One region of the Sporosarcina sp. AD_1 genome, then DNA from elsewhere that is predicted to be linked to it. Evidence: predicted binding sites of a transcription regulator. Region 1 holds the regulator's gene; the other holds the start of a gene.
The links. The regulator Rex, encoded in region 1, represses fermentation and respiration genes when NADH is low (regulators of the CRP and FNR family bind a similar motif). The targets are predictions, from matches to a motif close to TTGTGAAATATTTCACAA.
Positions count from the first base shown of each region.

Region 1 (3,420 bases):
CGCGACACGGGGTGATCGCCATAGCCGATCGACACGTCCTGCAAAGCAAGCACATCGTTGCCGCTCTGCCGGTCAATATCAAAAGAAAAGGCAGCGGACTTTTCATTGCCCTCTGGCGCATCCATCCACTCCGTACGCTCCAACTGCTTTCGCCGGCTTTTCGCCATTTTGGACGTAGAAGCCCGGGCGATATTGCGCTGAATAAAATCCTCAAGCTTAGCCCGTTCGGTCGCTTCCCGTTCAAACAGCTTACGGTCCCGTTCATAGTTCTTCGCTTTTTCATCCAAATAGGCACTGTAGTTCCCGGCGTACTTCGTCACTTTTCTTCTTGAGACTTCGTAGACGACGGTAACGATCTGGTCAAGGAAATACCGGTCATGGGACACGATTAGTATGGCGCCCTCATACGAAACCAAATACTTTTCCAACCATCCGAGCGTCTCGATGTCAAGATGGTTTGTCGGCTCATCGAGGATCAGCAGGTCAGGCTTGCTCAAAAGCATTTTCGCAAGAGCCAGTCTTGTCTTCTGACCTCCGGAAAGCAAATGGACGCTCTTCTCATAATCCTCCGGATAAAAACGCATCCCATGGAGTACAGAGCGGCAATCGGATTCATATTGGTAGCCGCCTGAATCCTTAAATTCGATTTGCAGAGCATCGTATTCCTTCATGACCCGCTCATATTCCAAGCTATTTTCGTAAACAGCGGGATCCGCCATTTGCATCTCCAGTTCACGCAGCCGGCCTTCCAATTTCCGCAACGGTTCATAAACGGTCATCATTTCGTCCCAGACCGTCCGTTCTGAATCAATTCCAGCATGCTGTTCCAAGTAGCCGATCCGCACGCCTTTCGGAATGATAATATCACCCGAATCCGCACTCATTTCACCGGCAATGATCTTTAAAAGAGTCGACTTGCCGGCTCCATTGCGGCCTACGAGCGCCACTCTGTCCCGATGCTGGACTTCCAGACGGACGTTGTTCAATATATCGGTTCCAGAAAAGGACTTGGTCAGCCCGTTTACTTGTAAAATGATCATTGAAAACACCTCTATTCCATATAAGTGTAATGGAATGGGAGGAAGGGCGCAATGGTCGGCTTTACAACAGAAGCCAACTACTGTACGATAGAATCGGCTTCCGTTTATTTGAATGGAAGACTAGCATCAAGGGTATCGATTGCCTCCAAGGAGACGATTGGATATTCAGGAGGTTGAAAATGGCTGGCGAAATTCCGAAAATTCCACAGGCGACATCCAAGCGGTTGCCGCTCTATTATAGATTCCTGCAAAACTTTGCGAACGCCGGCAAGAAACGTGTTTCTTCCAGTGAATTAAGCGAAGCGATGAAAATCGATGCCGCCACGATCCGCCGGGATTTTTCGCATTTCGGTGCGTTGGGACGGAAAGGCTATGGCTATGACGTAAACTACCTCGTGAACTTCTTCCGCCGTACGCTCGACCAGGACGAGGAAACGGATGTTGCCTTGATCGGTGTCGGAAGTCTAGGGAATGCATTTTTAAAATATAACTTTCAGAAGAACCATAATACACGGATTGTCGTCGCCTTCGACCCGAAAGCGCCGAAAGACGGGAAAACGCTAAATGGCATCCCTGTTTTCCCGCCAAGCCGGCTCGAAGAGAAGATACAGGAGCTTGGCATCAATCTCGTCATCCTCACCGTGCCTTCCAGGGCGGCGCAGGAAGTGACCGATCGACTTGCGGCTATTGGCATGAAAGGAATTCTGAATTTTACGCCAGTCCGGCTGGCTGTACCTGAGTGGATGCGCGTCCATACAATCGATTTGTCTGTCGAGCTGCAGACACTCATTTATTTCATTAAAAATGACGTAAAAGATTCACAATTGGAATGATGCGTTCCGTGGTATTGGTGACGATTTTCGTGTAAAATAGACATATTACGAAGGAGGTGCCCGAAATGGCCCCAGGTATAGGAAGTTTACTTTTAATCGCAGTTGTGGCATTGCTTATTTTCGGACCGAAGAAATTGCCTGAAATCGGGAAGGCATTCGGTGCTTCATTACGTGAATTCAAGAATGCGACTAAAGGTCTCACATCCGATGATGACGACACGGTGAAGAAAGTGGAAGACAAGAAAAACGACGTGCAATAAGTAAGGATGTCTGTCCGATGAAAGAAAAAAACTTAACTGTCATTGAACATATAGATGAAATTCGAAAACGGCTGATGGTAATCGTCGTTTTCTTTGTTATTGCAGTGATCGGCAGTTTTATCATGGCCAAGCCGGTCATTAAATTTCTCCAAGCGCAGGCACCTGAACAGACGTTCAACGCATTTAATGTCGCCGACCCGATCATCGTTTATTTGAAGGTCGTCGTATTTTTGGCAGTTGTGATCATTTCCCCGATCATCATGTACCAGTTCTGGTCTTTCGTTTCGCCAGGATTGCATGAGACGGAACGAAAAGTGACACTGAGTTACATTCCCTTCACTTTTCTACTGTTCCTTGCCGGCGTCTCTTTTTCGTACTTCATTCTCGTTCCGTATGTGATGAAGTTCATGATTAATCTGTCGGGAGACTTGGGAATCGCTTCAACGTTTGGTATTAATCAATACTTCACGTTCCTTTTCCAAATTATCATCCCGTTCGGCATTGTATTCCAATTGCCGATTGTCATGCTGTTTTTATCGCGGCTCGGCATATTAAATCCGAAGTACTTAGTGAAAATCCGCAAAGTCGCCTACTTTGTCCTGTTCGTCCTTGCAGCTTTCATTACACCGCCTGATATTGTTTCGCATTTATTTACATCTGTTCCGTTGTTCATTTTGTATGAATTCAGTGTCATCATCTCCCGCTTTGGTTATAAAAAGTACTTGAAGGCGGAGAAACAGCGGCAACTGGATGAAGTAAAGGCAGAACAACAGCGGCAAATCGATGAAGTGATGGGCAACTTGGAGAAATAGAAAAATCCCGCAACCCTGTTTTTACGCAGGCAGCGGGATTTTTTTAGTGTTCGAATAAAATCAGCTCGGGGCGCAAGAAGTCTCCTACATGTAAGTTAATGAAGGAATAGTAAGGGACTCTGCGCTTGTCTGTCGGCGAACCGGGGTTCAGCAACAACGTGCGTTTTGCATAGCGGATGAGCGGAATATGCGAATGCCCAAAAACAATGGCATCCAAGGTTTCATCTTCAAAAGCATCGATGGCCCGCTTTTCCGTAGTTCCTTTATCACCATGGCCATGGACCATACCGATCTTAAACTTCCCAGCATGGATGATTTGCTTGTCCGGAAACATAGATTGAATGGCAGGGCTATCGACATTACCGTGCACGCCAATCACTTCCGCTAAGGATTGCAGCTGATCAAGGATGGCGAGATTCCCCCAGTCCCCTGCATGAAGAATGAGGTCAGCTGATGTACACTCCTCCAGAAGACG
Region 1 is NZ_JBPVIR010000006.1:4,294-7,713, forward strand. It holds gene ACSW3C_RS12305 (ABC-F family ATP-binding cassette domain-containing protein) at 1-1,040, opposite strand, end outside; gene ACSW3C_RS12310 (hypothetical protein) at 1,092-1,217, shown strand; gene ACSW3C_RS12315 (redox-sensing transcriptional repressor Rex) at 1,220-1,873, shown strand; gene tatA (twin-arginine translocase TatA/TatE family subunit) at 1,939-2,133, shown strand; gene tatC (twin-arginine translocase subunit TatC) at 2,151-2,945, shown strand; gene ACSW3C_RS12330 (metallophosphoesterase family protein) at 2,989-3,420, opposite strand, start outside.

Region 2 (3,420 bases), on a different contig from region 1:
GGCATTTTCATTAATGTCATGCCAGGTGCACGCATTTTCAAAATCGTGACGAGGAAGTTAATACCTGTCATCAATGTACCAATCCCGGCAATTTGCAGGGAAAGTGAATAGTAGTTATTTCCGACAGTCGGACTAAATTCCGTGCTCGCAAGCGGGAAGTAAGCTGACCAACCTGCGTCTGGCGATCCGCCAATGACGAAAGACAAGTTCAGCAACATCGCTCCAAAGAAGAAGAGCCAGAAGCTGACTGCGTTCAAACGAGGGAATGCGACGTCGCGTGCCCCGATTTGAAGCGGGATGACGACGTTCATCAAACCGATGATGAATGGCATCGCCATAAATAGAATCATGATAATTCCATGTGTAGTAAAGATTTCATTGTAATGCTGTCCATCGAGCAGCCCGTTTTCCGGTACTGCCGTTTGCGCCCGCATAAGCAGGGCGTCAACGCCACCACGGAACAACATAAGCAGTGCCGCGATAATATACATAACACCGATTTTTTTATGGTCAACAGTCGTCAACCAATTGCGCCATAGGTAACCCCATTTTTTAAAATAGGTGAGACCTGCTACGATCGCAACGGAGACAAGAACTATCGAGACCATCGCCGCGTAGATCATCGGCTCGCCGGTGACGAAAAATTCATCCCATTTCATAGATGTATACTCCCTTCGAGTAGATGATTATTTATGGTCTTCCATATCCATATCCATATCCATGTCCATATGGTGTGAAGAGTCTGTTTCCTCATCACTGTTTCCATGATGGTGGCCAGCATGCTCGCCTTCTGGAGCAGGTCTAAACTCAAGATGCGTAGATGAATACGTTTTACGTCCAAGGACGCTAGGCTCAATCAATTCATCAAATTCGGATTCAGTCAAAGCAGGAGCAGTCTCCTTTACTTCTTCCACCCATTTTTCATAGTCCTTCTCAGTCATGACTTGCGTTTCAAACTCCATATGGGCAAAATCCTTACCGTTGAAGTTTGAGTTTTTACCAATGTAGGAGCCTGGTATTTCTGCAGCCAGATGGATCTTTGTCACCATGTCGCTCATCGCATATTTTTGTCCGGCTAATTGCGGAATCCAGAAACTTGTGATCGGTCCGAAGGAGTACAGACGGAATTCGACTGGACGATCTTCTGGGATGTTGACATAGTTGACTGTTTCAATGCCTTCCTCTGGATAGCTGAAATGCCATTTCCAGTTGGAAGATGAAGCATAAATGACAAGCGGTTCTTCATTTGCATAAGCAACCGGCTTGCTTTCCACTTCAGATGTTGTTCGTACTGTTACAACAGATAGAACAATGACGATGATGATTGGAATAACTGTCCATGTGATTTCCAACCATTTGCTTCCTTCTTCATGCGGTGGCTCGTAGCTGTCGTCCATCTTGGATGCCCGGTATTTGACGAGCATGACCGTAAAGAGGATATAGACAACGAGAAGGATGCCTGCCATCATGATGATGGAAAAGATAATAGTATCGGATAACGTCTTCGCTTGCGGTCCTTTTGGATCGAATACGAGCAACGAATTATCACAGCCTGATAAAATCAGAGAAAGCGTAAAGAAAATTGATAGTAAGAACCATTTCGCCTTCAATGGTTACTCCCCTCTCTTCAGTTAAAATGTAAGAAATTCACTTACTTAGAAGCTGGAAAATATTATTTGTGTATAATATTTAATTAGCTTTCGTTTACAGTTTAAGTAAGGGAATTCCCTCGTGTCACATATAATATTCCTTTCAACCTCTAAAAACAATAGTTTATAACCGTTGTCACAAAAGGTTCTAATTTGATTTTTATATATTAGTAAGAATTATAATTGATAGAAATAGTACCAAATAGAAGGAAATATGGAATGTGAAATTATTGTGAAAAACTATGTAATATAAGGTTTTAAACTTGACTTTTCGGATGGCGTAATATTTTTCGGGAAGAGGTTAGATTGAGGAAATAAAAAAATCCCGCTCAGAAGAACGGGATTTCCCTTATCAGTACATTTTCATATAATGTTCTAATTCCCAAGGATGAACGGTTATTCGATAGCTTTCCCACTCGACATGTTTCGCTTCAGAAAAATTAGAGTAGATATGTGCCCCGAGTGCTTCTCGAATTACTTCATCCTCAGAAAGTGCAGCTAAGGCATGATCCAAGTCAGTTGGCAACGTGCCGATGCCACGCTCCTTTAATTCAGCTTGCTTCATTTCATAAATATTACAGTCGACAGGCTGTGGCGGCTGTAAATTCCGTTTAATCCCATCCAATCCTGCTTTTAATATAGCGGCCATCGCCAAATACGGATTTGCTGAAGAGTCGACGGAACGCACTTCGATTCTTGTGCTCATCCCACGTGAAGCTGGAATGCGAATAAGGGGACTGCGGTTTTGTGCAGACCATGCCACGTAGCAAGGAGCCTCATAGCCAGGGACAAGCCGTTTGTAGGAATTGACGGTCGGGTTCGTAATGGCCGTAAATCCACGGACATGATCCAAGACGCCAGCCATAAATTGATAAGCTGTTTCACTTAATTTCCGTTCCCCGTTTTCGTCGAAAAACACATTTTCCCCATCTTTGAAAAGGGAAACGTTACAGTGCATCCCTGAACCGCTTACCCCGTAGATCGGTTTCGGCATAAAAGTAGCGTGCAAACCGTGCTTCCGTGCAATCGTTTTGACAACGAGCTTGAATGTTTGAATATTGTCACATGCGGAAAGAACATCTGCATATTTAAAGTCAATTTCATGTTGCCCGGGGGCTGCTTCGTGATGAGAAGCTTCCACTTCAAAACCTAGCTCCTCCAATTCCAAAACAATATCACGTCTGCAATTTTCGCCAAGATCCATAGGAGCTAAATCAAAATAATCCCCATGGTCATTTAATTCCATTGTTGGATTGCCATTAGCGTCTAATTTAAATAAGAAAAATTCCGGTTCGGGTCCTAAATTAAATTCCGTAAAGCCCATTTCTTTCATTTCTTCAATTATACGTTTTAGATTTCCACGAGGATCGCCGGAAAATGGACGTCCGTCTGCTAATGAAACATCACAAATTAGACGAGCCACTTTGCCCGTTCCGGACGGCCAAGGAAAGACCATCCATGTATCTAAGTCAGGTATTAAATACATATCCGATTCTTCAATTCGCACAAAGCCTTCAATGGAAGACCCGTCGAACATCATTTTATTGTCCAAAGCCTTGTCGAGCTGGCTGACCGGAATTTCCACGTTCTTGATCATGCCAAAAATATCGGTGAACTGAAGACGGATAAAATTCACGTTATCCTCCTTAACAAACCTCCGGATGTCTTCTTTTGTATAATTCCTCATCATGCCTCACTCCTTTAAGTAACATTTTATTATGATAAAGCATGTCGAATGCCATTTTCAAGAAGAAATTTACTTTTTTTATCG
Region 2 is NZ_JBPVIR010000002.1:525,277-528,696, reverse strand. It holds gene qoxB (cytochrome aa3 quinol oxidase subunit I) at 1-659, opposite strand, end outside; gene qoxA (cytochrome aa3 quinol oxidase subunit II) at 687-1,610, opposite strand; gene glnA (type I glutamate--ammonia ligase) at 2,002-3,336, opposite strand.
Region 2: the regulator Rex is predicted to act here: its motif matches at 1,869-1,886, upstream of qoxA (cytochrome aa3 quinol oxidase subunit II).